4 regions of the Marinobacterium marisflavi genome follow, and region 1 is predicted to be linked to each of the others. Evidence: predicted binding sites of a transcription regulator. Region 1 holds the regulator's gene; each other region holds the start of a gene.

Region 1 (7,592 bases):
ATGCGCTAGCCACTGCGTTGTTAGAGGCACGCGGTTTCAGCGCTGAAGACTTCGCCTTCTCCCACCCAGGTGGTGCGCTGGGGCGCAGACTCCTCCTCAAGGTCAGCGATTTGATGCATCAGGGTGAGGAGATTCCGCAGGTGGCTCCAACAGAACTGGTGCCTGCAGCGCTGCTCGAGGTAACTCGCAAACGCTTGGGTATGACGACAGTTATCCACGCCAACAGAGTTGTCGGTATTTTTACTGATGGTGACCTTCGCCGCGCAATTGATCAGGGCATTGACCTGAGCAGCACATCGATTGAGACCGTTATGACGCGCAACTTCACGACCGTGACTCAGGATATTCTGGCCGCAGAAGCGCTCCAGATTATGCAGGAGCGCAAGATAAACGCGCTGGTTGTGCTGTCTGACAGCGGCGAGCTGGTGGGCGCGCTCAACATGCACGATATGCTCGCAGCAGGGGTGATCTGATGGATGTAAGCGCAGAACTTAAGGCCAAACTCGAGCCGATCAAACTTCTTGTTATGGACGTGGATGGCATACTAACCAACGGCACGCTCAGTTTTCTAGCTGATGGCACTGAGGTGAAAACCTTCAGCATTCTGGATGGCCTAGGCCTGAAACTGCTGATGCAAAACGGTGTTGAGACAGCGATCATTACCGGTCGCAGCTCGCCGCAGGTGAAACTGCGTGCTGAGAGCCTCGGGATCAACTACACCCAGCAGGGCCGTGAAGATAAACTGATCGCACTGCAGGAGCTCTGGGAGCGTACGGGTTACAGCGCCAGTAACACCGCCTATATCGGTGACGACCTTCCTGACCTCAGTGCCATTCGAGCGAGTCAGTTTGGTGCAACAGTCCCCAATGGATACTGGCTGGTGCGTCAACATGCTGACTGGATCAGCGACAAACCAGGTGGAGCAGGTGCTGTTCGCGAGCTCTGTGATCTAATCCTCGCCGCTCAAGGCAAGCTCGATGCAGCCCTGGAGCGCTATCTTTGATCTCACTTAATCGTCTGCGTCTGATTGTCGCCTCACTGCTGGTGCTTGCCCTGCTCCTGGTGTGGCAGTTCGGCTTTCGAAGTAGCGAGACTCAGCAGACCCTCACAGACAGCGACCGACGCATCGACTGGTTTGTCAACGAGGCTTTGCTAACTCGCTACGACCTTAACGGCAAACGCAGCTCGGTCACTGATGCGCAGACGATTACCCATTTCGAGGGGCGGCGCGAAAGCGAACTGACACGCCCCTACTCTGTCGGTTTCAAGCCATCGCAAGAGGTTACGCACACCTTGAGTGCGATGCGAGCAACCTATCAGGACGATAACAGCCGCCTAGACCTTGCGGAACAGGTGGAGCTTCACCATAATCCAGAGACAGATCAGGCTGTTGCAATGTTCACGCCAAGCCTGACCTATTTCCCGAATAGCGAGCTGGCGGTCACTGAAGACCCTGTAGAGATCACCAGTAGCTCGGGTGAAACGCGGGCAATTGGTATGGAGTTTTATACTGCCGAGAACCGCATGGAACTGTTATCAACAGTAAGGGGCAACTATGTTGCAACTGAAAACCGTTAAACTCTCTACCGCTGCCCTTCTCGGCTGTTTGTGCGCCAGCAGTTTCGCACTTGAGAGCGATCGCGACCAGCCGATCTACGTGGCAGCTGACCGCGCCAGTATCGACGACAATACGGGCATCACTGTCTACACCGGCAATGTTGATATAACCCAAGGCAGCATGATCCTGCGAGGCGATCGCGTTGAGTTGCGTCGTGATGCCGAAGGCAATGTGGATCAGATCATCTCAGATGGCACACCTGCCTATTTTGAGCAGCAGCCCTCTGAGGAGCAGGCCGTCACCGTCGCGACGGGCGATAAGCTCGATTACGGGGTCGGCACGCAGTTACTGAAGATTATCGGTGACGCCAAGGTAACCCAGGCCGGCGATGAGTTTACCGGTGCTCGTATCAATTACGATATGCAGAAAGCTCTGGTAGACGCCTTCAGTGACAGCAAATCCGACAAACGTGTTCGCATGGTCATTCAGCCACGCAGTGATTCGGGTTCATGATCAGACTGGAAGCTAACGCTCTGGCTAAAGCTTACCGCGGCCGTGAAGTGATCAAAGATGTCTCACTCAGCGTTGAGCAAGGCGAGATTATCGGGCTGCTTGGTCCCAATGGTGCTGGGAAAACCACCTGTTTCTACATGATCGTCGGTCTAATTTCTGCTGATCGAGGTGCCATACGACTCCAGCAGGATGACATCACTCGCCTACCCATACATCAGCGCGCCCGCTTGGGCGTCGGCTATCTGCCACAAGAAGCTTCCGTGTTTCGCAAGCTAAGTGTCTACGATAATCTAATGGCCATTCTGGAGACACGCAAAGATCTGACTCAGGCGCAGCGTGAAGAGAAGGCTCAAGCACTACTTGAAGAGTTCCATATCACCCATATACGCGACTCCAAAGGGATGGTGCTCTCTGGCGGTGAACGCCGACGTGTGGAGATAGCCCGTGCGTTGGCCAATGATCCGAAATTTATCTTACTAGATGAACCTTTTGCCGGCGTCGATCCAATTTCAGTCAGCGACATAAAACAGACAATTCGCCACCTGAAAGATCGCGGCATCGGTGTACTAATTACCGACCACAACGTGCGCGAGACTCTCGATATCTGTGAACGCGCCTATATTGTAAGTGAGGGACGCATTCTCGCTGAGGGCAACGCTGAGGCGATATTAGCCAATCCGCAGGTGCGTCAGGCATATTTAGGGGACGAGTTTAGGCTGTAATTGTCCTGGCTCGTTTAAGTGAATAAAGAATTATGAAACAGTCTCTTCAGCTAAAAATAGGCCAGTCATTAACGATGACGCCTCAGCTTCAGCAAGCGATCCGCCTGCTGCAGCTCTCCACACTGGAGCTACAGACTGAGATACAGAATGCGCTTGAATCCAATCCGCTGCTTGAAGTAGCTGAGGAGGATGAGGGCGACGTCCAAACGAATTCCAGCGAATCAGAATCAGTAGCCAGCAGTGACTCTGCCGAAGTCAGTACGCAAGCCAGTGACGAAATTGACTCCTCCGCAGAGAGCGAGCTGAGCAGCAATGACTGGGATGATCAGCCGGACTCTAGTCAAACCGATAGCGACTGGAATGAGGGGATACCCGATGAGCTGGCGACAGATAGCTCATGGGACGACACTTACCAAACCAGCACCACCACAAGCACGGCAACGCGCGACGATGACTGGACGCCCGGCGATAACGACACGCTGCAAGACACGCTGCAAGATCACCTAAGCTGGCAGCTCAACTTGACTCGTATGAGCGAGTTGGATCGTTTTATCGCTGAGGCTTTCATTGATGCTATCGACGGCGACGGCTACCTGACAACCGACTGCGGCGATATTCTGCTGCAGTGTCAGGAGCAGTACCCTGAAGAGTTCATGGATGTCGAGATGGACGAAGTCGAGGCGGTGTTGCACCGACTACAGCAGTTCGACCCTCCTGGGGTCGCTGCACGCGACCTGAGCGAGTGCCTGACGATTCAGCTCAAACAGCTCTCTCCTGATACCCCTCTGCGCCCAGAGGCGTTGAGATTGTGCCGTGATTATCTGGCGCTTTTGGGCAACCGCGACTATAAATCAATTATGCGTCGGATGCGGATTAAGGAAGATAGCCTTCAAGCCGTTATTGAACTAATTCAAACACTTAACCCACACCCCGGCTCGATTATCACCGAGAATGCGGCCGAGTATGTCATTCCTGATGTGCTGGTACGTAAAGTACAAGGGGATTGGGTGGTCAGCTTAAATAGCGAAGTGTCGCCAGAACTCCGAATCAACGATCAGTATGCGGACTTGATCAAGCGCGGTGATACCAGCGCACAGAACCAGTACCTACGCGATAACCTTCAAGAGGCGCGTTGGTTCCTGAAGAGTTTACAGAGTCGTAACGAAACCCTGCTGAAAGTCGCCTCACAGATTGTTGCCAAACAGATCGGCTTCTTGGAGCGCGGTGATGAGGGGATGGTACCGCTGGTTTTGCATGACATCGCTGAGGCGGTAGAGATGCACGAATCAACGATCTCACGTGTCACTACGCAGAAGTACATGCATACGCCACGCGGCGTCTTCGAACTGAAGTACTTCTTCTCTAGCCACATCAGCACAGTCGATGGCGGTTCGGCTTCATCGACAGCCATCCGCGCTGTCATCCGTAAGCTGGTCGATGATGAAGATAGCCGTAAGCCCCTGAGCGATAGCAAGATAGCCAAAATACTTGAAGATCAAGGTTTCAATGTAGCCAGACGGACAATTGCAAAGTATCGTGAGGTATTGAACATACCACCGTCAAATGAACGCAAACGACTGGTTTCGCAATAGATTTTTTGAGGCAGGGCGGGCCTCTACCCTATTCCGCCCGGTACGAGGAGAAGTCATATGCAAATTAACATCACCGGACATCATGTAGAGCTGACTGAAAGCATGAGCGAATACGTGCGTACCAAATTTGACAAACTAGAGCGCCACTTCGACAACATCCAGAGTGCTCAGGTTACCCTTAGCGTGGAGAAGCAGGGTCAGAAAGCTGAGGCCGATATTCATTTGGCCGGCGGTCAGGTTGTCGCCTCACATGAGCACGATGATATGTATGCCGCGATTGATGCGATGGTGGACAAACTTGACCGCCAGATCATCAAGCACAAAGAGAAAATGAAATCACACAAATAAGTGAAGTAATAGACAATGCAACTTGGAGAACTGCTAATCAGTTCAGCGACCCAACAGGGTGCTGACATTGCTAGCAAAAAGCGTGTCTTAGAGGTGGCCAGCGAGATGCTGGCCACTTCCGTTAATGGCACCGATGCTGACACTATTTTTTCTGGACTACTTAACCGCGAACGCTTAGGCAGCACAGGCCTAGGGTCAGGGGTTGGGATTCCCCACTGTCGCATTGCCGGAGCCGACAAACCGGCTGCTGCGTTGCTGACACTGACTAAACCCATCGACTTTGATGCGATAGACAGCCAACCCGTCGACCTAATCTGCGCTTTGATCGTTCCGGACGACGGCAACGATGAGCATCTAAAAACGCTAGCGGGCCTCGCTGAACTATTCAGCAACCCGAAAGCGCTTAACGAACTGCGCCAGAGTCCCAACAGTGATGCGCTATTCAACAACGCTCAATCCCTGTCTAGAGCCTAGAGATAATTAAGATGCGACTCGTAGTAATCAGCGGACGCAGCGGATCGGGTAAAACCACTGCACTTCAGGCACTGGAGGATGTGGGTTTCTACTGCATCGATAACCTGCCTGCCAGTTTGCTGCCGATGCTAGTCGATCAAATGAATTCCAACTCAAATGGCCCACGGCGAATTGCGGTCGGCATCGATGCTCGTAATCAGTTTGCAGATTTGAAGCGATTCGAAGAGGTTGTTGTGCGTCTCAGAGAGGCGTCGGATCTGTCGTTCGAGATTGTCTTTCTAGACGCCTCGGAAGAGTCCCTGCTCAAACGCTACTCTGCTACTCGAAGAAAACATCCGCTGAGTACCGACGAGATTGTTCTCGAACAAGCTATTCAACTTGAAAAGTCACTACTCGAACCCATCGTTTCCGCTGCTGACCTTCAGATCGACACCACGCAGCTAACACTCTACCAACTGCGCGACACAATAAAAGATCGGGTCGCCCAAAGGGCTGAACAGACGTTGGCACTGCAGTTTGAGTCCTTCGGTTTCAAGCATGGCGTGCCACTGGATATAGATTTCAGCTTCGATGTTAGAATTCTACCCAACCCCTACTGGTATCCTGAGCTGCGCCAGTATACCGGGCAGGATCAACCGGTCGTCGAATTCTTGGGTAAGGAACCTGAGGTGAAGAAGATGATTGAAGATATACGCTCATTCATCGAGAGCTGGATACCCGGTTTCAAAAGTAACAATCGCAGCTATGTCACCGTGGGTATTGGCTGCACTGGCGGTCAGCACCGTTCTGTGTTTGTCGCTGAACAACTTGCTGGTTATTTCAAAGAGCATATGGATAATGTGCAGGTGCGCCACCGAGAGCTGAATTAACTCTATGATTGAACAAGAGATCACGATCATCAACAAGCTTGGGCTGCACGCTCGAGCCGCCGCTAAACTGATCGGCACCACTAGCTCCTTCGCTTGCGACATTCGTATCGATAAAGGGGGTCGCGAGGTCGATGCTAAGAGTATAATGGCCGTAATGATGCTGGCTGCCTCCAAAGGGACAGAACTCAAAATCATCACCAACGGTGAGGATGAGGCGGCAGCAATGGACGCTGTGACAGCGCTAATTAATAACCGCTTTGATGAAGAGGAGTAGTGCCTTAAGAGACTCTTAAGCCACTCGCTCTGAGGGACGAATGATGAGCACAGACGATAATCAGATCGATCTAGAATCGCTGTCGACCGCCCTCGAGACCAATCAGCATCGGGAAATCCGTTTTATGATTAACCGCGGCATGCGTCCCGTAGAGGTTGCGCATCTGCTGGAAAAATCCCCTCCCCGCGAACGTCGTATCCTCTGGGGCCTGATCAATCAGGACAATGAGGGTGATGTGCTACAACACCTCGGTGACGATATTCAGGCTGAAATCCTCAGCGAAATGAATGCCTCCGAGCTGCTAGCGATCACCGAATCTCTGGACACCGACGACCTTGCAGACATCATGCAGCAGTTGCCTGACACGATCATGCGCGAACTGCTCGAGAACATGGATCTGCAAAACCGCGAGCGGCTGGAGGAGGTACTCTCCTACCCTGAGGACACCGCTGGCGGCCTGATGAACACCGATACGGTGACCATCCGTCCCGACATTACTGTCGAGGCGGCGTTGCGCTATCTGCGCCGCCATCGAGAGATTCCGGAAGGCACCGACTCAATCTTCATTGTCAGCCGCAAGAAAAACACCCTGATAGGTGTACTGCCGCTGACACGTTTGATAACCGCCGATCCAACCATGCTCGTGCGCGAAATCATGCAGGCTGATGGCGAAGATGCGATTCCCGCTAATATGCCCGATGACGAGGTCGCCCGTATCTTCGAGCAGCGCGACCTCATCTCCGCACCGGTAGTGAACGACGAGGGTCGCCTACTGGGGCGTATCACTATCGATGACGTGGTAGATGTTATCCGAGAGGATGCTGACCACTCGCTGATGAGCATGGCAGGTCTAGATGAGGATGAGGACACCTTTGCCCCCATCTTTAAAACCAGTAAACGCCGTGCTGTCTGGCTGGGTATAAACCTGATTACGGCCTTCCTAGCCTCAGCGGTTATTGGACTGTTTGAAGCCACAATCGACCAGGTTGTGGCCCTTGCAGTGCTCATGCCGATCGTTGCATCAATGGGTGGTATCGCCGGTAGCCAGACACTGACGCTGGTTATCCGCGGTCAAGCACTGGGGCATATCGAGAGTTCTAATATCGGCTGGCTATTCAATCGTGAGCTGGTAGTCGGCCTGCTAAACGGAATGCTCTGGGCAACCGTTGTTGCCGCGATTGCTGTACTTTGGTTCCAAGACACTACCATCGGCATCGTTATCGCTATGGCTATTATCGTCAA
Region 2 (7,592 bases), 800 kb from region 1:
GCCTAAGTTGTGCCGTCCTAGTACGGAGCGCAGGTCTGCCGATAGCCTAAAGAGAATGCCGAAGAAGAGCAGCAGCCGCAGTGAGCGCAGAAGGCCTGAGTTAAACGCAACCGCCTGAATCGTCAATGGAATACCGACCAGCACAATGAATAGGCTGAGCCAGTTCTGCTTCAGATAGCGCGCAGGGCTATCCACTAACCAGAGCATTAACGTGAGCTCTGCGGCAAAAAAGCCCCAGATGATCCAGTCTGAAAGCGGAAGGTAACTGGCGTTACCGGTTCCTGAGGTTTGGTGATACCAGTCAATTAGAATCCAGAAGGCTAGAATCAGCAGCGGCCACTCAAGTGCGCGACCCCAGCGCTGAGCGGTTTCGTTCTCGCGCGGGTCTACCCCGGCTAAGCCGATAAAGCGCATCAGTTTGTCATGTTGCTTGTGGTCGCTCACGCTGCTCCTTGAATGCGCTCTGGATCTTTATCTATTAAGATTAGCGCGAGTGGCGCAATTTGTTGAGTATTAAACGAAAAATGGCCAAGACGCCCGAATTTAATTTCACTAAAGCCAAACAGGTGGTGGTGGATCTAAATATCTCCGAAGATGAATTTCTGCGTGTCTACCGCGGCAGCGCTAGGACGGTGCTCGCCTATAGCATTGATGGGCGTCGCGTCAGTTTTCCGGCCAATATCCTCCAGCCCTATGTGACGCGTACCGGTATCCGTGGTCGCTTTAGGATTCGCTTCGATACCGAAGGGCGCTTTAGCTCCATTGAGAAGCTGGTATAATCGCGCCACTTTGAATTTTTGGCGGATTGATAATGCTCTACGACCTAGCCCGTAACCTGATGTTCCGTATGGATGCCGAGAAGTCGCATGACCTCGCACTCGCCAGCATGAACTATGCAGCGGAATTTGGCCTACCGCGTCTGATGGGCGCACAGAAGGTTGAGGCTCCGGTGGATGTGATGGGTATCCGCTTCCCCAACTCAGTCGGCCTAGCTGCGGGTCTGGATAAGAATGCTGCCGCGATCGATGGTATGGCCGCCATGGGCTTTGGCTTTGTTGAGGTGGGTACGGTAACGCCGCGTCCACAACCGGGTAATCCAAAACCGCGCCTTTTCCGCATCCCAGAGCATAGTGCCATTATCAACCGTATGGGGTTCAACAACCTGGGTGTGGATCAGATGATCTCCAATATCGAGAAGGCCAACTACAAGGGTGTTCTCGGCATTAATATTGGTAAAAACAAAGATACGCCCAACGAAAACGCTGCAGATGATTATCTGCTTTGCATGCGCAAGGTCTACCCGCACGCCAGCTACATTACGGTAAACATCTCGTCACCGAATACGCCTGGGCTGCGCAGCCTGCAGGTGGGTGACAGCCTGAATCAGCTGCTGGATGCGCTCAAAACCGAACAGGCTCGCCTCTGCGGTATCCACGGGCGCTATGTTCCGGTAGCGGTTAAGATCGCCCCGGATATGGACGAGGATGGTTTTGTCGCAACCGCGGGTGCGCTGAAGAGCTTTGAGATGGATGCCGTGATCGCAACCAACACGACGATCGGACGTGAGGGTGTCGAGGGCTCGGTCCTGTCGCAGGAGGCCGGTGGCCTCAGTGGTGCGCCTGTGCGCAATCTATCGACTCAAGCCATTCAGATGCTGGCTGCAGAGCTAAACGGTGCGTTGCCGATTATCGGTGTCGGCGGTATCACCGAGGGTTTTGACGCTGTCGAAAAGATTGAAGCGGGGGCTAGCCTAGTGCAGCTTTACACGGGCTTTATTTACCGTGGACCGCAGTTGGTACGTGAGTGTGCAGAAGCAATTCGAGATAGAGCAACGATCAAAGCGGGCTGAGTTAGTCTAAAACGTAGACGGCTCCCAAAAGGGAGCCGCTTTTCTTTGCTTGAGTTGAGAATTTGAGTTAGTGCAAGGCCGGGTTGGCCTGTATAGCAGAAACGCCGGACATTCCGCTCCAGTGGGCGTCTCTGCCCTCGCGCCAGCCGTTCATCCAATAACTGCGAAGATCCGTTGATTCGACAGGGCAGTCAGACTGTGATTTCCCTTCCAAACCCGCGGTAAAACCGCGCTTGTAAAGAGTAGAGCTACGATCTCGTTTCTGTTTTCTCATAAACAACGCCTCATTTTTTGATCGTTCTTAGGTAGCTCGGCGCTACCCTCGGCGGCAGGCAATAATGTTCGCCTACACTCTATTTCTATCGTAAAAATTGAGGGTGTGCGATTTAAAAATGCTATCTGCAACAGAGTTGCAATAAATTCGTCACTTTCGCACCAGCAAAATAGAGAGCGTTTTCAGCAGCTTAGCGCCGCGATCAGATCGAGTGTAAAATAGCTGAAATATATTCAACTTTGGGCGTTTTTTTGCGTCCTGCGAGGCCAATTTGGAACTTTTTATCACTTGCCCCAAAGGGTTAGAGGAGCCTCTGCTAGAGGAGCTTCAGCTACTCTCTGCAAATGCCGATGGTGAGCACACATTTAAGCTGACTCAAGCCGGTGTTCGGGTGGAGGCGGATCTTGAGTTCGCCTACCGCGCCTGTCTCTGGTCGCGCCTAGCTAACCGCGTATTGCTGCTGCTCGACCTGGTGCCAGCGGCTGACGCTGAGGCGCTGTATCAGGGTGTGTATGCTATCGACTGGCTCGCACACCTGCGCCCAGAAGGTACTTTGACGGTGGATTTTAACGGCCGCTCGGATGCGATAAACAACACCCACTTTGGCGCGCTTAAGGTTAAAGATGCCATTGTTGACGCAGTGCGTGATAAGACCGGCAGCCGGCCCTCGGTTGATCGTAAACGTCCAGACCTACGCATTAACGTGCACCTAAAGCGCGAGCAGGCGCAGATCGCCATCGACCTCTCCGGCGAGAGTCTGCACCGTCGCGGCTATCGCTTGCTGGCAGGTGCTGCCCCGATGAAAGAGAACCTTGCGGCCGCCATTTTGGCACGCGCGGGTGTGAAGACGGGTGTGAGCGACCTACCTGATCTGATTCTCGATCCAATGTGTGGTTCGGGCACGCTGTTGACAGAAGCCGCCATGATTCTGGCGGATATCGCCCCAGGGCTGAAACGACGTCAGTTCGGTTTTGACCGCTGGGTGCCGCACCAAGCACCGCTATGGAATCAGCTTAGAGAGGAGGCGCAAGCGCGCCGTGAGGCGGGTCTGCAGCAGTCGCTGCCGCAACTGCAAGGCTATGATGCCGATGCACAGGTGTTAGACAGAGCACGCGCTAACGCCGTAGAGCTCGGCATTGAGCACCTGATAACGCTCGAGCGTTGTGATCTGGCGAGCCTAAAAGCGCCACAGGCGCAGGCGGGCTTAGTTGTTAGTAACCCTCCCTATGGTGAGCGCCTCGGCGAGCAGTCTAGCCTACGTTTTCTCTATGCCGAGTTGGGCAGCTTCTTGAAAACCCAGTGCGGCGGATGGCGAGCCGCCGTATTCACCTCCAATCCCGAACTAGGCAAGGTGATGGGATTACGTGCCGAAAAGATCTACAAACTATTTAATGGTGCACTTCCTAGCCAACTACTGTTGTTCTCGGTCTTTTCGCAACAGCAGCGAGCTGAGGTAGAGACCGAGAGAGAGGCTGCTCAAGCTGAGAATAACCAACAGCCTGCACAGATCTCTGAACAGGCGCAGATGCTTGAAAACCGCCTGCGCAAAAACCTCAAAGCGCTATCGCGTTGGGTTAAGCGAGAACAGCTAGAGGCGTATCGTGTATATGATGCGGATCTGCCTGAATATGCTGTCGCGATCGATCGTTACGGCGAGCAGTTGGTGATTCAGGAGTATGCACCACCGGCATCGGTGGACCCAGTTAAAGCCTTCCGGCGTCTGCAGGATGCGGTCAATGTCGTAGGGCGTGTGTTCGAGGTGGGCGCGGACAATATTATCCTAAAACAGCGCAAGCGTCAGGCGGGTGCTGATCAGTATCAGCGTCAGGCGCAGCAAGGACGCACCGATTTGGTGCGCGAAAAGGGTTGTCTGTTTGAGGTTAACCTGCGTGATTTCCTCGATACCGGTCTGTTTCTTGACCATCGTCCTGTGCGTAAACGTATCCAAGAGCTCGCAAAAGGGAAGGATGTTCTGAACCTTTTCTGCTACACCGCAACCGCGAGTGTGCATGCGGCTGTGGGAGGTGCAAAGTCGGTCACCAGCGTCGATATGTCGGCCACCTATCTGGAGTGGGCACAGCGTAACTTTGCACTCAATAAGCTCGAGGGTGCGCAATATCAATTTATTCAAGCCGACTGCATGCAGTGGCTCGATCGCCCACGGCGTGAGCGCTTTGACTTGATCTTTATGGATCCTCCGACCTTCTCCAACTCCAAGCGCATGCAGGATATCCTCGATGTGCAACGCGATCATCAGTTCCTGGTGCGCGCTGCTGTGGAGCTTCTGAAACAGGGTGGTCTGTTGATCTTCTCCAACAACTACCGCCGCTTCAAAATGGACTATGAGGCGCTCTCAGAGTTCGACATTAAAGAGATCACACCTCAGACGATCGATCAGGACTTCAAGCGTAACGCGAAGATCCATGTCTGCTTTGAGGTTCGTCGGCTTGATCATTTAACTGATTGATTTTATTGGTTATATTCTGTTTGGCATACCCATTGCTAAATTGGTGCAACCCTAACGCGGTTGCATCAAATTGGTGCATCAAGATTTCCTTCCTAACTCATTGATTTTAAATGGAATAGATGAAATCAAAACCCGTTAGGTGGATCGGCACGGAGCCGTTCGATCATTCGATTAACGCACCAAAAGAGTGCGTGTGGATGTTAAAAGCGCCCTTGTGGTGCACTTTTGGGAGAATTTAACGTGGAAACAGTAAACAGCGCCGTTGAAACGCTGATGCAGAGTGCGAATACGCTCTTCATTCTGATGGGTGCCATCATGGTCTTCGCGATGCACGCAGGCTTCGCATTCCTTGAGGTCGGTACCGTACGTCACAAGAACCAGGTTAACGCACTGGTTAAGATCATGACAGATTTCGGCGTATCTGCCGTGGTCTACTTCTTTATTGGGTACTATGTCGCGTATGACGTGACCTTCTTCAGCGACGCCGCAACGCTAGCTGAAGGCAACGGATACGACCTTGTTAAGTTCTTCTTCCTGATGACTTTCGCGGCGGCTATCCCTGCCATCATCTCTGGCGGTGTAGCGGAGCGCGCACGCTTCTACCCAATGCTGATTGCTGCTGCACTCTGCGTTGCACTGGTCTACCCCTTCTTCGAGGGCGTGATCTGGAACGGCAACTACGGTTTCCAGGGCTGGCTGGAGGAGAGCTTCGGCGCAGGCTTCCATGACTTCGCAGGTTCCGTAGTAGTGCACGCTGTTGGCGGTTGGATTGGTCTGGCGGCTGTACTAGTACTGGGCTCGCGTAACGGCCGTTACCGCAACGACCGTGTTATTGCATTCCCACCTTCAAACATTCCGTTCCTTGCTCTGGGGGCATGGATCCTCTGTATCGGTTGGTTCGGCTTCAACGTGATGTCGGCTCAGACCCTGGACGGTATCTCTGGTCTGGTTGCTGTGAATAGCCTGATGGCGATGGTTGGCGGCATTCTGACTGCGACTCTGCTGGGCAAAAATGACCCTGGCTTCATCCACAACGGTCCGCTGGCGGGTTTGGTAGCTATCTGTGCTGGTTCTGACGTGCTGCACCCAATCGGTGCGCTGGTTGTTGGTGGTGTTGCAGGTGCGCTGTTTGTTTGGATGTTCACGATGGCACAGAACAAGTGGAAGATCGATGACGTGCTGGGTGTGTGGCCACTGCACGGTATCTGTGGTGTTTGGGGCGGTCTTGCGGCAGGTATCTTCGGTGCGGAAGCGCTCGGCGGCCTGGGCGGCGTAAGCTTCATGTCACAGCTTATTGGTACTGCAGCGGGTGTTGCTGTGGCGCTGGTCGGTGGCTTTGTTGTCTACTCAGTGGTGAACAAGGTTGCTGGTATTCGTCTCTCCGAAGAGGAAGAGTTCCGCGGTGCCGACCTGTCAATCCACCGTATCGAAGCTTCTTCTAACGACTAAGTCTTCTTTGCACAAAAAAGGCCGCTCAGTGAGCGGCCTTTTTTTGCGACTCACTATCCGTTAAGCCTCAGCATTATGAAACGCATCGAGGCAGTTTCTGGCAGCTAGTTTTATATCTGCACTGGTGAAGGGTTTGCGCAGTAGCGGCGCGCTAAAACGCTGTGTAAGCCGCTCCAAACCTTCGTCATAACCCGAAGCGAATATGAATGGCACGCCGAGTTTGTGTAGCTCTTCAGCGATCGGTTCGCTGCTCTCAACGCCAAGGTTGACGTCTAACACTGCGAAACTAAGCTGGCCGCGAGCAATGATCTGCATAGCGGATGCGACGCTAGCGGCAAGATGAACCTCTTTGAAGCCCATCTCACTGAGTGCACTCTCTTCATCCAGTCCGATGATCATGTTGTCTTCAACAACTAAGGCTACGCTCAATTCATTATTATCACCGACTGATTTAACCGACTCCGGTACTTGTTCATCTAAGCGGGTCTCTCCACTAAGGCCACTAGGCTCATGATCTTCATAGCTATAGGTGAAGTGCTTGTCGGGAATAATAAACCGCGCACGCGCACCGTCGCGGGTGATCTTGTGCTCCGACTCTCCCCCAAGATCCAGCGGGATGGCGCGTTCAATGATTAGCGAGCCAAAACCTCGTCGGGTAGGAGGCTCTTCCACCGTCACCCCTAATTCCTTCCAAGTCAGGATCATGCTGGAGTGAGCGTCGACCGTCCATTGAATTTCAATGGATCCGGTGGGGGTTGATAGCGCCCCATATTTGATCGAGTTGGTGATCAGCTCATGAACGAGCAGAGTCATTGTGGTGTACGCCTTCGGTGTCAATAGGACATCAGGCCCAATCACCTTCACGCGATCGGGTTCGGTTACAAAGGCGTTAAGCTCGGTCTGGATGAGGGTGGTGAACGGCGTGTTGGCCCAGTTGCCCTCGGTTAACATATTCTGGGCCAGCGCCAGAGCCTGAATACGCCCGGCGAGTATCCCTTTAAACTCGTCAACGCTTTCCACAGAGGTGGCAGTTTGGCCTACGATTGAGTTAATCAGGCCTAAGATATTGCGTACCCGATGGTTGAGCTCGTGGATTAACATATCTTGTTGTTGTTGCGCCTCGGCTGCGAGTTTATTGCGCTCGTCGATATTGCGTACAACCAGCTCAAGCAGTGTGCCCCGCAGATCGTTGGCCAAGTTGAGGTCCAGTGGCGACCAAGGAGCGCAGAACTCCTCCCTGAGTTGTTGCCATGCAGCGAAGCTTTTGCGTGGTGTTAGACGAGAGCCGTTAGGACCCAATTCGACCGGTTTTTCTGGGTTGCCTGCCCACTGCACTTCGGTAACCTCTTCACGGCGTAAAAAGAGTAGAAGGTCTCGTGGGCGTTTAGAGATCGGTACGGCCAATACGCCGGCGAATCGCTCAGCAATGGTCACATCCATATCCAACCAGTTTCTTAGGTTCTCTACAGCTGTGACACGGGTAGTCGCTTGGCGGTTTAAACGTTTGACTAATAAATCGACATCCTCATTGTTGACAGGATCACCAAAGACTG
Region 3 (7,592 bases), 1.3 Mb from region 1:
CAGATTCAGGTAGAGCTGTTGATACGGTATCTGCGCCAGCGGAAGCCGCGCAGAAACAACCTGAGGCTAAGCCCGGTACCAAGCCAAAACTTGACTCAGAGCTCAAGCCGACACCCAAACCTGTGCCGAAATTGCAACCAAAACCTGCACCAAAACCTGCACCAAAGCCTGTGCCAAAGCAAACTCCGACGGAAAAACCGGTAGCCGCAAGGTCTGTCCCCGAACTGCCACATGATCCGGCCAAGGTGGTGATTGTAGATCGCAGCGTTATGGCGGATTCCCAGCCTGAAAAACTCGATGAGCCCAAAAAAGATCTACCGCAGGGCGATCCATTACCTGAGTCCCTTTTCGGGATCAAACCGCTACCTGGCTTTGAGTAGTGCTGATTCTCCTTCAGGGATAGGAGATCCAGCTATTAGGGGAGTCGTATGGGTATTTGGTGCCGGCTTCATAGGTGAATACGTAGTCTCGCACGTCGTTAAGATTAGGGATGCGGATTACTTTTCCAGTAATAGGGAAGTCTGGATTGTTGCGAAAGAAAGCCTTGCGGTTGAGGTCGTATATCAACTTACGAATGATCTCTTGGTTTAAGGGCGTGTTACCGTAGCTACGCTTAGCTAGCGTGCGCAGGGTGTCACTCTCTAATAGGGTGTATTCGCTTCCGGGTGAAAGTTCAGCCGGTTCGCGTTTCATCATTCGTTGAGTCTGATCAAAATCGCTCGTTAAAACGCCCAGTGGGTCGTTTGGCCCCATCAACGGAGCTGCGACTAAGGGGCTGGTGGCTAACACGAGTGTCATTGAGGCTGCCGCTCCTAGTTGTTTGATCTTCATCGCTGTACTCCGTTTAAAAAGGTATTACGATTTTAGGGCCCGGGTTGCTCGTTTTAGCCGATCCGGGCATCAACTCAAGCCGCGCGTGGTTGCGACCCAAACTCGCCACTTCGTAGAGGCCAAAATGCGCCTGGCTCATATCATCTAGGCCATAACTTAAATGGCCACTCTGATCAAGCAACAACAACCGCTGGCCTTTAACGACCCCTTGGACACTGCCCGCTGCCAATCTTAGACTCCCATCATTAAGCTCTCGAGTGGTCAGCGCGAGTGGCTGACAATCCAAAGCCCGACTAACCGCTGGCACCTGCTTATCAAGCCACAGCGTCAAACCAGGCTGCAAATCCGAAGCGCTATACTGAGGTGAAATCAGCGACTTGCCCGTAGGAAGTTTGACCTCTAGTGAGTACTCTGCAGGGACTTTCGGTCGAGCGCTATCAAGTTTGATGGGCAGCACTCCGGCAGCATTGATCGAGTGAATCAGATCAAGTGTCCTCACGGTTCGAGCTAATGCCTGTTGCCGATTTGCCTGCAGGGTCAAAGCAATCACTAACTCATCCTGCTCGCTACGCGATGGCATATAACTAGCGCTGTAAGTGGATCGAGTTTGGGGCGGTCCGAGTGCAACTGTTTCGCTTACCAAATATCCCTTCAGATGCAGACGCTGCTGCAGGTCGTTGCTAGCTGCTAAGAGCATGCTGTTGGCATCGATATCGAGAAATATGCTGGAAGGTTCAATCTGCAACCTAACTAGCTGCTGCACTCCACTGGCTGAACGCTCACAGTCTTGGCCGGAGTTCGAGTCGGTTACCTGCGCTTTGAGTCTTACCTGATAGACACCACCGAGTAGGGTCTCGCTAGTTATTTCAAGTCCTGCAAGTCTGAAATCACTGGCGAGGTGTGTGCTCTCGTGTAGCTGCAAGTTGTTTGCGACAAACGATGTGCTGCTGACCCGCGTAGGTTGGCTTATCGCAATCTGACGCAAACCATCGGCAATCGCACGCTGGCGCGCTTTGCGCACCTCAAGGTCGGATTCCACATCATCAACGGTAGCAGCGCCTGTCGCTGTGATCGGTGCGCTCAGTAGTGTCGGCCCAGCATTTAGGGTCACCGCCAGCGTTAGTGTCTGGATTAGGAGTTTGGGCGACAGGTGAGCGTGGAAAGTTGCCATAGCGTGTCTCGGTAGCCGATTAGTTTATGAACAGATAACGCTGACGGATTTCATCTACTGCACTCTGCTCAATCTCTAGCCGCGTCTCATAGCTGTCGCTACCGATCGGTGTGATGCTGACGAGTCGAGCGCCATAGACCAGACCCTCTACCTGGGCACGGATGGCATCGTGACTAGTGACCGCCTCTTGCAGTGTTGTGGTAGCGTTAATATTTTGACCATACACCTGTTCAGTGAGGTTGCGGTAGGCATCGATCTTCGAGGCGCGGATTGCCATCAGGCGGCGTTGCGAAGGGTTGTCTGAGAGTTGAGCGCTGATGTTGGCGTAACCGCTACTGGTTAGTACACGCGTTTCATAAAGCGGGAGCGCCTCCTGGGCAACTTCAACTTGCATACTATTTGCCACTGTTTGTTGAGGTTGCAGATGATTACAACCGCCCAGCGCCCCTAGGCAGAGACTCAGAATTAGTAGATGTTTCATCAAGACAATCTCCAAAAATGTGTTGGCCAAGCTCAACTCGCCAGGTTTACAACGCTTCCGCTTCTATACATTGGTTATCGGCAGGCATCTGAAGAACTTTAGTGCTTTATTCTTTGGGACCAACGCAGATCTGGCATGGTGCTTGCAATTCTTCAATTGCGTCCGATTTTTAGTGACTTTAGTGAAAATTGAGGCAAAAGAGACGGATTGCAGAGTGGCCTATTATTCATAATAAAATCAGTTGTTTATAGGCTTTTTTATCAGTTTTAGCCGCTTTACAAGCGGATTGGAACCAGAATAATGGTCGATGCGCTGACATCACAGCTGTCAAATATTTGGCGTCACATGGCGGCCTTTGGGGGCGCCTCTTTGGCGATCCCAGCGGTGCTCTTCTGCATCATCATTATGATGGTAATTCCGTTACCCGCCATTCTGCTAGACATCTTTTTCACAGCGAATATCGCGCTCTCGTTGATCATTGTAATGATCTGTATCAGCGCACTGAAACCACTCGACTTCTCTTCATTTCCTACAGTGCTGCTCTTTGCCACGCTGTTGCGTTTGGCGCTTAACGTTGCATCAACCCGTGTAGTGTTGGTTGAAGGGCACACCGGGAGTAATGCTGCGGGCAGCGTGATTGAAGCCTTTGGCCAGTTCATCATCGCTGGTAACTACCTGATTGGTATCATCGTCTTTTCAATTTTGATGATCATTAACTTCGTAGTGGTTACCAAGGGTGCCGGGCGTGTCTCGGAAGTGACAGCACGATTTACCTTGGATGCGATGCCCGGAAAACAGATGGCGATCGATGCAGATCTTAATGCAGGTATCCTTACCAAAGAGGAGGCTAAAGCTCGCCGTGCTGAGGTGGCTGCAGAGTCAGAATTTTACGGTTCGATGGATGGTGCCAGCAAATTCGTCAAAGGTGATGTGATCGCCGGTATCATTATTCTAGTGATTAATATCGTGGGTGGATTGATTATTGGGATGGCATTCCACGGCATGAGCCTCAGCGATGCAGCCCAGACCTACGCACTACTGACAATTGGTGATGGTCTAGTGGCCCAGATCCCGTCACTCCTCTTGGCAACTGCCACGGCGATAATCGTGACTCGTGTCTCAGCAGACACCACCATGCATAGCCAAATAAAAACGCAGATGGGAAGCTTCCAGCCGCTTGCATTGACCGCTGGTATTCTGCTGATCATCGGTGTTATTCCGGGCATGCCGAATCTGATCTTCCTGTCGATGGCAGCGCTAGCGGCCGGCTTATGTTACCTCGCCTATCGGCGTGACCAGTTGGAGGAGGCGCAAGAGGAGGCCGACGAGGCGCAAGAGCAAAGTGCAGAAATGGTCGAGCTGTCGTGGGATGATGTGCCTAAAGTTGATGTGATTGGCCTGGAGGTGGGTTATGGCTTGATTCCGCTGATTGATAAGGCCCAGGGTGGCGATCTAATGCAGCGGATCAAAGGGGTGCGCAAAAAGCTGTCACACCAGCTTGGTTTCCTGATTCAAACTGTTCATATCCGCGACAATTTGGACCTTTCCCCGAATCAGTATCGAATCAACATCAACGGCGTGACGCGCGGTCAGGCCGAGTTGATGCCGGGGCGCGAGCTGGCGATCAACCCGGGCGTTACCCATGGGGCGCTGAACGGGATTGAGACTCGTGATCCAGCGTTTGGTTTGGAAGCAATTTGGATTACCCCAGATCAGCGCGAGTACGCACAGACGCTAGGTTATACAGTCGTGGACGCCTCCACTGCACTGGCTACGCATTTAAATAAAATCCTTCAAGAGAATGCAAGCGACCTCATCGGTCATGATGAGGCGCAGCAGTTGCTGGATCAGTTGGCCGCCAGCGCGCCTAAGTTAGTCGAAAGTCTGGTGCCGAAGAAAATTTCGCTCGGTGTTTTTGCCGCGGTACTGCAGAACCTCCTAGAGGAGGGGGTGCCCATCCGTAACATTAAAGGCATTGTCGAGGTGCTGTCGAACTGCGCTGATAGTACCCAAAATGCCGAGGATCTTACCGCTGCCGTGCGCCCCAGTTTAGGTCGCATGATTGTGCAGTCGCTGGCAGATATTGGTGAGGATCTTTCGGTGATGACGCTCGCACCAGACCTAGAACAACTACTGCACACTGTTCTGCAGCAGGGCGGTATGGGTGGCGACAACATTGAACCAACCTTAGCTGAGCAACTGTTAACAAACCTCTATGCCAGCAGTGAGCAGTTGGTAGAAGAGGGAATTCAGCCAGTGCTAATTGTGTCGCCGACCGTGCGCCCCTGGTTGGCTAAATTTGTGAAGCACCGTGTACCTGGGCTTGTGGTGTTGGGATTCAATGAAATACCGGATGAGCAGGGCATACGTGTTGTTCGAACCATAGACCGCAAAGTAAGCGATCAACTGGAAAATTAGTGAGTAGTTTGAGGCCGAGTTATGAATATTAAACGTGTAGTCGAGAAAGATACCCGTACCGCCTTTGAGAAGATCAAAGCCTTGTACGGTGAAGACACGGCAATCCTCTCTAATAAGAAGGTCGGTTCACAGGTTGAAGTTGTTGTCGCGATCGATCTCAACGATGGCAGTTACGCACTGGAGGATGATCCGCACGCGAATGTCGGGGCGGTGGTGTCAAAGCCGCGGGCCCGTGTGCAATCCCAGAATAGTGATGCACCGACTGTCGACTGGATGCAGGCTCGACGAGCGGCAGAACAACGTACAAGCGATCAATCCGAGCGCCCTCATGCAGCTCCACTCAGCGAACAGGAGAGTATTGACCAAGTTCGCAAGCTGCTGGAAAAAACTCGTCCTGAGGCTGAGGCGTCTTCACCGACTGCAGTGGCACCAAAACCTGAACCTTCACTCGCAAGTCTTGCGCTGGAGATGGGGATGTTGCGGGATCTGTTTCAAAGTCATATTGAGAATCAAATGGCACAGGAGCGCAATGCACTTGGGCTGTCTGCTAAAGATATGTTGCGTACACTGGAGCAGCAGAGCGTCCAGCAACAGCAATTGGCGCGGCTGCAGACACACCTCAATGGTGTTGAGGACGCCCAGGTGATTGATGACACTCTGGATTGGTTTAACGAGCGCTTGTGTACATCTGATCTTAATCCGATTGAAGAGGGTGGTATCTATGCCCTTGTTGGACTTTCGGGTGTCGGAAAAACGACGACTATCGCAAAACTTGCGTCACAGGCGGCGCTAATACATGGCCGTGGTAATATTGCTTTGATTACCTTGGACCACAATAGAATTGGCTCACGTGAGCAGATGAAGCTGTTCGGCATGATGCTGGGTGTGGATGTCATAAACACCTCAAGTACGGCAGAGTTAAAACGCGGATTAGCAGCACTAGGAAGCAAACGTTTGGTTCTGATAGACACTGCGGGCGTTAGCCTCAGGTCCAACGGACTATCGGTACTTGTGGATTCATTGATGTCGAGCCATCCCCGGCTGAAGGTACTGCTAACGCTTGCTGCTAACAATCAGACTGCGATCAACCAGCAGAACTGTGACGCGCTGCGCGGTAAAGCGGCAGGAACTATTGTGACCAAACTAGATGAGACACTAGACTGCGGCGGGGTTGTATCGGCCCTTGTCGATTCGGGTATCGGATTGGTGGGTGCTTGTGAGGGACCTGAAATTCCTGGGTGTTATACGCCGATGACCAGCACTGAGTTAGTTGCTCACTGGTTTGATCTTGACACCGAGACCCCGGGGTCTTCAGAAGTCTCAACCGCCGATACTGACCTTGGCTTTAGTGCGCTGACTGACTTTAAAGTAGGAGCGGCCCAATGAACCAGAGCCCAAGTGTCCAAGTGATTGCGCTGACCTCAGGTAAGGGGGGGGTTGGTAAGACAAACGCTGCTATTAACACTGCTATCGCCCTGCAGCGGGCGGGGAACAGAGTACTCCTACTCGATGCTGATTTAGGCCTTGCTAACGTCGATGTTATGCTGGGTCTCTATGCCAGACACAACCTATCGCATGTGTTGTCAGGTGAGAAGCGGATAGGTGAGATTCTAATTGAGGGACCCGCTGGAATACAGATAGTGCCTGCCTCCTCCGGGGTTAAGAGTATGGCCGAACTGAGTGAACAGCAGATTGGTCATCTTATTCAGGCATTCAGCGAACTTAACGATGCCTATGACTATTTGATCGTGGATACAGCCGCAGGAATTTCAGCGGGTGTGCTCTCATTTCTGCAGGCTGCTCACCATGTGTTGGTTGTGGTGGTCGATGAGCCAAGCTCCGTGACAGACGCCTACGCAATGATCAAAATTTTGCGCCGTGACTATGATGTTAACAACATCTGGTTGGTTGCCAATCTTGTGGACAACGCCCTACACGGCCAGAAACTGTTCGATAAGTTGAACTCTGTAGTTGAGCGTTTTTTAGGTCAGGGTGTTAACTACTTGGGCGCTATCCCCCGGGATCGCCTGTTAAGTGAGGCGAACCGTCAGCAGCGTGCAGTCTTTGAAGCAACACCGAGTGCGAAGTCATCTCAGTCTTACCTCAATGTGGCGAACAAAATTGCCAAATGGACGAAGCCAACAGTCGCCAGAGGTCAGTTGGAATTTTTTGTTGAGCGTCTAATTGAGAGGGCATCAGCCTAATGCGTGATCTTAGCCTCTACAGAGAGAATGCGCGAGTCAAAGCAAGCTCCACGCTAGAGGAGCATGCGCAACTTGTTAAGCAGGTTGCAATGCATCTGATTGCTCGTTTACCGGCGAGTATTGAGCTGGATGACCTGATTCAGGTGGGCATGATCGGTCTGCTTGAAGCTGATCAGACTTTCGATCCGACTAGAGGGGCGCAGTTCGAAACCTTCGCACGCTTCCGTATTCGTGGAGCGATGATTGATGAAGTTCGTCGCACTAGTAACCTTCCGCGCAGTGTTATGAGCAATATTCGCGAGACTACAAAGGCTCGCGGGGAGTTGGAGCAGCGCCTCGGTCGTGCTGCCTATGACTCAGAGATGGCGGACTATATGGGAGTTTCGCTTGAGGATTATCACGCTAACTCTAGTAAAAACCATCAATACCAGACGGTTTCACTTACGGATAGCGAATCAGGGAGCGAGTCTGAACTGCGCTTCGAAGG
Region 4 (7,592 bases), 1.3 Mb from region 1:
TAAAATATTGATTTAATTATTTAAATTATTTTTGGCCTGCTGTTTGCTTTTGCTTGGCAAGGGTATAAGAAAAGAGGCAAAAAATGTCTTTATTACAAGATCCATTTGGTATTCACGCTCAGGCGCTCACGCTTCGGTCTATGCGCTCTACCGTGCTAGCAGCAAATATTGCCAACGCCGATACGCCAAACTACAAAGCGCGTGATATCGACTTCAAACCGCTGTTATCCGGCAACTCTGTAGGTGAGTTAAGGATGAGTGACCGTGATCATATCCAGAGTGCCTATGGCGAACAGGGCGGGGACCTGCTCTACCGTATCCCAACCAACCCCTCCCTAAATGGAAACACGGTTGAGATCGATACAGAGCAGGGCATATTCGCCGACAACGCCATGCGTTATCAGGCAACACTGACCTTTTTGAACAGCCGAATCAAAGGCATTAAGACCGCGTTGAGAGGGGAATAAAATGTCATTTTTTAATGTGTTAGGGGTAGCGGGTTCGGGCATGCATGCCCAAATGGTTCGAATGAACACCATCTCATCCAACCTTGCCAACGTGGGTGTGGCAGCCTCGAGTGCCGAAGAAGCTTACAAAGCGAAGCGGCCGATCTTTCGCACGGTAATGGATCAAACAACCGAAACTTTCGCGGCAGGTGTGTCGGTAGAGAGTATCGGTAACAGCGATAAACCCAATGATCGGCGTTTTGAGCCCAACCATCCAATGGCCGATGCCGATGGCAATATCTATATCTCCAACGTCAACTCAATCGAAGAGATGGTGGAGATGACCGTGGCGTCACGCTCGTACCAAAACAACGTGGAGTCGATTAACACCGCGAAAAAGTTGGTGTTACAGACGCTACGCCTAGGACAGTAGAGGCTAGGAGGTTGCCCCAATGTTAGCAACAGGAATTAGCAGCGCGGTGCGCACGACCGACGACTATCTTAAGGCTCAAGAGGCAGAGGCCGAACGCACCTCATCAACGCTTGGCCAGAGTGACTTTTTGAAGCTGATGACCACTCAGTTGATGAATCAGGATCCCCTGCAGCCGATGGAGAATGGAGAGTTCTTGGCGCAGATGGCGCAGTTCTCGACTGTCAGTGGCATAACCGAGATGAACACCTCGATGCAGTCGATGTCAGACAGCTTCCGTTCGCAGCAGTTGATGCAGGCCAGTGGCCTTATCAATAAGAGTGCCTTGGTTGAGGGGGCCTTCGCCCAGCTCGATGCGACCAAGGGACTCAAAGGAGCAATTAGCCTAGATCAGGCGACTGATGGCACACAGATTGTGGTGAAGAACCTCAAGGGTGAGGTGGTCTACTCCGAGCATGTGGGGCTCATGTTTCCTGGAATCCATGAGTTCTCTTGGGATGGCATCACCAATGACGGCTACCCGGCCGAACCGGGTGAATATTTTGTTGAGCCAGTGGCACTGAAAAATGGTGAGGCTTATACCCCCACCACACTGGTTTACGCCAATGTAAATGCAATTTCGACAAGCCCCGCGGGCGAACTTCTGCTGGAGGTCGCTGGTGTCGGCAACATTCCATTTAACGAGGTCTATCGCGTCGGCGAGTAGAGCGATTAGAGACGATACACTTAGGGGACAACAGCTATGTCATTCTATACATCACTTACAGGACTTAACTCGGCCACCTCTCAGTTGGCGGTAACCTCAAACAACATTGCCAACTCCGGTACCACAGCGTTTAAACGCTCACGGGCCGACTTTGGTGATATCTTCTCCACCTCGCCGCTGCAGAAATCGTCGGCCCAGATTGGTCAGGGTGTACTCCTCAAGGGGGTTAACCAGGAGTTTAGCCAGGGTAACATTTCGACATCAGGTAACTCGCTCGATTTGGCGATTACCGGTGACGGTTTCTTCCCACTAAAAACCGCCGACGGTCTGCAGGATATCTACACCCGTAACGGTGCCTTCATGCTCAACGAGCAGAATAACGTGGTGAACTCGACTGGACAGCGACTGATGGCGGCATCGGTCGACTCATCCGGCACGGCGGATTTGAGTAACCTGAGTGCTCTTACAATTCCGTCACAAACAACGGGCGAGGCGCAAAAAACAACCGAGGTGAAGCTGGGCCTTAACCTGCCAGCGGATGCCGCAGTGATCGATGCGAAATTCGACCGAACTGATCCGTCCACCTATAACGAATCCACGGCACTGACGGTTTACGACGACTCCGGTGAGGGGTATCTGGCCACCATCTATTACGTGAAGACACAGACGGCAAATATTGGCACGCCGGAGAGTAAGTGGCAGACCTACTTCTTTATCGGAGATCAGGCCTTTAACTCACGCCTGCAGCAGGTGACCAATGAGTCGGGACAGTACTTGGAGATGAATGGTCACGGTGATATGCGTTATGTGACTGCTCGGGCATCGCAGAAAGTCGGTATGTTCCGCTATGACGAGAACGTCACCAAGCAGAACTCTGTGCCGGCAACGACCGTCTCATCAGTGCCGAGTGCGTCAACAATTATTGATGCGGATGACAACATCGAAGTTACCGGAGACAACCTAAAGTTTGACTTCACACTGACCGTCGATGGGGTTTCGCAGGCCATAAACCTTGATCTGACCGGTGATGATGATGTCGTTGACCACGAAATCGCTGGGGATGATCTGGCCTCTAAGCTGACAGTGGCGATCAACAACGCCTTCTCTGATCCAGCAAATACCTCAGATGCAACCCCCGCAGTTGAACCGAAATACGGCATGAAAGTGGTTTATGAAGAGGGGCAGTTCTCCTTCTCTTCTGGCTCTACGGGTGACTCTTCGAGCATCGAATTCTCCGATGTAGATAAATACGATGTTCAGGGTATTGATACCTCGACCGGTGCGTCGCAGATTCTGGGTGTGAGTACCGATAACGCTGTCTACGCTATTGGCGCAACCGATAACGCCGTGCGCGGTAAGGTATCGGACCCGGCGGTGCTCAAATCCGATCCGGTCATTTTGAAGTCGGACGGAACCATGACAATCGCCTCTGACTTAGATATCGAGGTGGTGGTGAACGGTGTGAAGTCTAACTTTACACTCGATATCGGTAACTCAAGTCTCAAACCAAGTGTCATCGCCGGTCTGCTAGAGCAGGGGATTAACTACCCAGATGCGGCCATCGATACGAAGGTTCTGCAGGATGCTGGCACAGCAGTGACGGAATCGGGGCAAAAGCTGCGTGGTGTAACCGTGGAGTTTGATGAGACCACCAACCAGTTTACCGTCACCAGCCCTACCACAGGTTCGGCCTCTGTTATCGATATCGTAAAGATTGCTGAAACAACGGGTGATAAAGCTGAGGTGCCTGAGCTGTTCGGTTTTGCCAATACCACCCGAGCCGTCGGTGTGACTAACCCCTGGGTTAACCTGTCGCAGCATACGGTCAACGGTACTCAGACCTTTGTGGAGCTCGGTGATGATGGCTACTACGAGGAGGTGACTGACCCTTCAGGTGTGGACTCAACCATCAACTCAGAGACGTGGAAGCCTGTCTTCCTAGACCCAGGTGAGCTGACCTTTACACTCAACGGTGAGGCGCTATCGCCCTTTATGGGTATCCCATTCACTGCACGCATTGTGGCGGGCCAGGATACCAATATCCCAATCAGCGACATGACCATAGACTTGACTCGATCCAGTCAGTACACCGGCACCTTCTCGGTTTTGAGCCAGTCGCAAGATGGTCAGCCTGAAGGTGACCTGATGGGTCTGGATATCGGTGGTGACGGTCTGGTGAACGCCTCGTTCTCCAACGGTACTCAGAAGTCGCTGGGTAAGATTATCCTCGCTAACTTTGCCTCGCCATCAGGTCTACGCCAGATGGGTGACTCAAGCTTCCTAGCCTCAGCTTCATCGGGTGATGCGAAGATCGGTGAAGCGGGATCCTCGGGTTTCGGTTCAATACGCGCCGGTGCAATCGAGCGTTCTAACGTGGATTTGACTCAGGAGCTAGTTGACCTGATTACCGCACAACGTAACTTCCAGGCCAACGCTAAGGCAATTGAAACCTCAAATACCCTGACCCAGGCCATTATTAATATTCGCGGATAACCCCTCCATCTGAATATTAGGTTTGGATCTTTTGCCCTCTATCTTATTGATATGAGGGCTTTTTTTGTTTATGGCACGCTATCTGTATCAATCTTTGTAATCGTGACGTTTTGTCATAAAAACGTCGCCAAAGCGGCAAAAGATTGCCGCAAACCACAGGGTAAAGACCGATGGACAAGATGATATATACCGTGCTTAACGGTATGAAAGTAACAGAGCAGCGCCAAGCCAACACCATTAACGAGTTGGCCAACGTGAGTACGGTAGGCTTTAAAAAGAGCTTCAACTCGGCGGTGATTTCCCGCGACCTAGTGGCACCCACCGGGCTCAATTCGCGTGCCATTCCAATTCTGAAAACTGAAAACGTGGTGGACTTAACACCCGGTCCAGTGCAGCGCTCGGGTAATCCGTTGGATCTCTATATTTCCGGTCAGGGCTTACTTGCCGTGCAGGCTCCCGATGGAACTGAAGTGTACACCCGCCGGGGGGATCTGAAGATCACCGACAATGGCGTCTTGACGACCGGTGCCGGCCACGTGGTGCTGGGGGATAACGGTCCCATCACGCTGCCGCCAACGTCGAAGATCGAGATCTCGGCTGATGGCACTGTCAATATTTTGGCGCAGGGCGAGGAAGGTAATGTGATGGAGCCCATCGCCCGACTGAAGCTGGTAAACGCTGAGGGCGAGGTGATGCAGATTCGCTCGGATGGCCTCTATCAGTCGGCTGCACAGACCCAGTTACCTGTTGATGCTCAGATCAGTGTAACCACCGGTGCTTTAGAAGGGAGTTCAGCGACACCGATTGATGCCATGGTGCAGATGATACGTGATTCGCGCGCCTACGAAATGCAGATCAGTGTGATGAAAAATGCAAAAGAGCTATCCACCGCCGGTGCCAGTGTGATGCGCTTGGATAGTTAACGTACAGATCAGGGGTAAGTGGCTTAAGACCACTGAATAAAAAGAGGATAGAACAATGGACGCTACATTATGGATTGCAAAGACCGGACTTGATGCGCAGCAGACGCGTATGTCTGTGATCTCGAACAACCTAGCGAACGTCAACACCATGGGCTTTAAACGTGACCGTGCCGTGTTTGAGGATCTGCTCTACCAGAACGTGCGTCAGGCAGGCGCCAATACCGCAGCCAACAGCCAGGCTCCAACCGGCCTGATGCTCGGTACCGGTACACGTATAGTTGCCACCGAGAAACTGCACACGCAGGGCAACATGGTGCAGACCGAAAATGCGCTGGATGTCGCTATTGATGGTCCCGGCTACTTCCAGATTCTGCGCCCTGACGCCACCATCGGGTACACCCGCGATGGCTCGTTTAAGCTCAGCGCTGATGGCAGTCTCGTTACCTCTAACGGTTTTCAACTACAGCCGACCGTTGCCATTCCAGCCGATGCCCAGTCGATCACTATTGGCCTGGATGGCACCGTGAGCGTGATGCGCTTTGGTCAGCCGCAACCGACCATTGTTGGCAATGTGCAGCTGGCAACCTTTGTAAACCCCGCGGGTCTGCAAGCGACCGGGGAGAACATGTATATCGAGACCGCTGCTAGCGGCGCTGCCCAGCTACTCACACCGGCCCAGCTTGGTGCGGGTAAGTTAGTACAGGGTGCGCTAGAGGCCTCCAACGTCAACGTGGTGGAGGAGATGGTCAATATGATTGAGACACAGCGCGCCTACGAGGTTAACTCTAAGGCGATCTCGGCGGCTGACCAGATGCTGAAGTTCGTCAATAACAACCTCTAAGGCAGTGGTTGAAGGAGGGGTAGCATGAGCATGGGTGCAGGGGTTAAGCGCGTGGCAGTAGCGGCAGCGTTGGGGCTGTTAGTGGGCTGTGGTGGTAATCAGCCGATGCCGCAACGGGTTAACAACTTTGAGCCGGTGATGCCGCAGGCGCAGATTACCGAGAAGGTGGTGGATGGCTCCATCTACTCCAGTCGGGTAAATGGCGGCCTCTTTGGTGATCGCAAGGCCTACCAGGCGGGTGACCTTATCACCATCTTGCTGCGCGAGCGCACCAACGCGGTGAAAGAGGCGTCCGGTTCGGTTGAACGCAGCTCCTCCAATGACGCCCTCTCACCGCTGCAGTTAGCGCGCTTTGGCTCGGCCGGTGGCCTCTTCTCGAGCGACTCCACAATGGGTTCAACCATCAGTAATGATGGCACCGGTGCGGCTACCCAGAGCAACCAGCTTGGCGGTGATATTACCGTCAGTGTGGTGAGCCTCTTGCCCAATGGCAACCTGGTGATTCGTGGTGAGAAGCTCATCACGCTAAACCACGGCGATGAGTATGTGCAGGTCTCCGGGGTGATTCGCCCGGATGATATTCAGCCGGACAACACTATTTTGTCCAAGCGCATCGCCAACGCACAGATCACCTACAGCGGCTCAGGGCAGTTGAACGATGCCACCAAGCTCGCCTGGGGTAACGCCTTCTTCCTCAAATTCTGGCCATTTTAAGCGAGGGTACTATGTCTAAAATTTCACTCGAAAAAGCGGTGCTGACATCCTCTCTGATCAGTGCAACCCTGTTTCTACGTGGTTTAGCTCTGATTCTCGTGCTGGCTTGGGCGAGCGGTGCGAATGCCGACCGCATAAAAGACCTCAGCGATATCGCTGGAATTCGGGATAACCAGTTGATCGGCTTCGGTCTGGTGGTGGGTTTAAATGGCACCGGCGATGGGGCGATCAACTTCACCAACCAGAGTTTGCGCTCGATGTTGTCGCGTTTTGGTTTAAATATTAACGATGTGACCTCTGATCTCTCGCAGTCGGCCTACAACTCTATCGCCGCGCGGGCGCAGGATATGGACCTGGTCAATGTGGCGGCAGTCATGGTAACCGCGGAGTTGCCCGCGTTTGCAAAACCGGGGCAGCGTATTGATGTAACCGCCTCCACGATCGGGGAAGCGACCAGCCTGCGTGGCGGCACGCTACTAATGACCCGCCTGTTGGGCGTAGATGGTGAGGTCTACGCCATGGCGCAGGGAAACCTCGCTGTGGGCGGTTTGGGTGCCGCCGCTGAGGGGTCAAAAGTGGTGGTTAATGTGCCCACCGTAGGGCGCGTACCATCCGGAGCAACGGTAGAGCGGTTGGTCGATACCCCTTTTGGCAGCAGTGACTATTTGGTTCTAAATATGAAGAGTCGCGACTTCACCACTACCACGCGTGTCGTGGAAGCGATTAACGACACCTTTGGTGCGGGTACCGCTGAGGCGATTGATGGAGTATCAGTACGCGTAGTTGCGCCCGAGGGGATGAGCGCGCGGGTCGGTTTCGTCTCTATGATCGAGGGGTTGGAGATCGATCCGGGTGAGCCACCTGCGCGGGTAGTCGTTAACTCGCGCTCGGGTACCGTCGTGATTAGCCGCAATGTGCGTGTTAGCGCCGCGGCCGTGACCCATGGCAGCCTGATGGTAAAGATTATGCAGCGTAATGAGGTGAGCCAGCCGGGCCCCTTTACCCAAGCAGAAGCCGTACCGGTGACCAATACCGATCT

What was found. Region 1 encodes sigma-54, which starts transcription at its own class of promoters, with help from an activator protein. Its sites were predicted from a motif close to TGGCACNNNNNTTGCTNT; they were not measured.
Region 2: the regulator sigma-54 is predicted to act here: its motif matches at 4,612-4,629, upstream of AC1WNR_RS09310 (ammonium transporter).
Region 3: the regulator sigma-54 is predicted to act here: its motif matches at 2,615-2,632, upstream of flhA (flagellar biosynthesis protein FlhA).
Region 4: the regulator sigma-54 is predicted to act here: its motif matches at 4,147-4,164, upstream of AC1WNR_RS11870 (flagellar basal body rod protein FlgF).

What each region holds. Positions count from the first base shown of each region.
Region 1 covers NZ_OZ457898.1:1,081,593-1,089,184, reverse strand. Annotated here, with positions in the region: gene AC1WNR_RS05380 (KpsF/GutQ family sugar-phosphate isomerase) at 1-473, shown strand, start outside; gene AC1WNR_RS05375 (KdsC family phosphatase) at 473-1,003, shown strand; gene lptC (LPS export ABC transporter periplasmic protein LptC) at 1,000-1,578, shown strand; gene lptA (lipopolysaccharide transport periplasmic protein LptA) at 1,556-2,071, shown strand; gene lptB (LPS export ABC transporter ATP-binding protein) at 2,068-2,793, shown strand; gene AC1WNR_RS05355 (RNA polymerase factor sigma-54) at 2,826-4,385, shown strand; gene hpf (ribosome hibernation-promoting factor, HPF/YfiA family) at 4,443-4,733, shown strand; gene AC1WNR_RS05345 (PTS sugar transporter subunit IIA) at 4,749-5,207, shown strand; gene rapZ (RNase adapter RapZ) at 5,219-6,076, shown strand; gene AC1WNR_RS05335 (HPr family phosphocarrier protein) at 6,081-6,350, shown strand; gene mgtE (magnesium transporter) at 6,394-7,592, shown strand, end outside.
Region 2 covers NZ_OZ457898.1:1,885,930-1,893,521, reverse strand. Annotated here, with positions in the region: gene AC1WNR_RS09335 (potassium channel family protein) at 1-444, opposite strand, end outside; gene AC1WNR_RS09330 (DUF2835 domain-containing protein) at 507-779, shown strand; gene AC1WNR_RS09325 (quinone-dependent dihydroorotate dehydrogenase) at 812-1,849, shown strand; gene rmf (ribosome modulation factor) at 1,917-2,123, opposite strand; gene rlmKL (bifunctional 23S rRNA (guanine(2069)-N(7))-methyltransferase RlmK/23S rRNA (guanine(2445)-N(2))-methyltransferase RlmL) at 2,395-4,590, shown strand; gene AC1WNR_RS09310 (ammonium transporter) at 4,831-6,039, shown strand; gene AC1WNR_RS09305 (HWE histidine kinase domain-containing protein) at 6,100-7,592, opposite strand, start outside.
Region 3 covers NZ_OZ457898.1:2,379,154-2,386,745, reverse strand. Annotated here, with positions in the region: gene AC1WNR_RS11720 (hypothetical protein) at 1-380, shown strand, start outside; gene AC1WNR_RS11715 (LysM peptidoglycan-binding domain-containing protein) at 394-831, opposite strand; gene AC1WNR_RS11710 (hypothetical protein) at 845-2,002, opposite strand; gene AC1WNR_RS11705 (LPP20 family lipoprotein) at 2,022-2,483, opposite strand; gene flhA (flagellar biosynthesis protein FlhA) at 2,784-4,901, shown strand; gene flhF (flagellar biosynthesis GTPase FlhF) at 4,923-6,287, shown strand; gene AC1WNR_RS11690 (P-loop NTPase) at 6,284-7,105, shown strand; gene fliA (RNA polymerase sigma factor FliA) at 7,105-7,592, shown strand, end outside.
Region 4 covers NZ_OZ457898.1:2,413,285-2,420,876, reverse strand. Annotated here, with positions in the region: gene flgB (flagellar basal body rod protein FlgB) at 84-467, shown strand; gene flgC (flagellar basal body rod protein FlgC) at 469-879, shown strand; gene AC1WNR_RS11880 (flagellar hook assembly protein FlgD) at 899-1,582, shown strand; gene AC1WNR_RS11875 (flagellar hook-basal body complex protein) at 1,619-4,075, shown strand; gene AC1WNR_RS11870 (flagellar basal body rod protein FlgF) at 4,246-4,998, shown strand; gene flgG (flagellar basal-body rod protein FlgG) at 5,054-5,839, shown strand; gene AC1WNR_RS11860 (flagellar basal body L-ring protein FlgH) at 5,864-6,553, shown strand; gene AC1WNR_RS11855 (flagellar basal body P-ring protein FlgI) at 6,565-7,592, shown strand, end outside.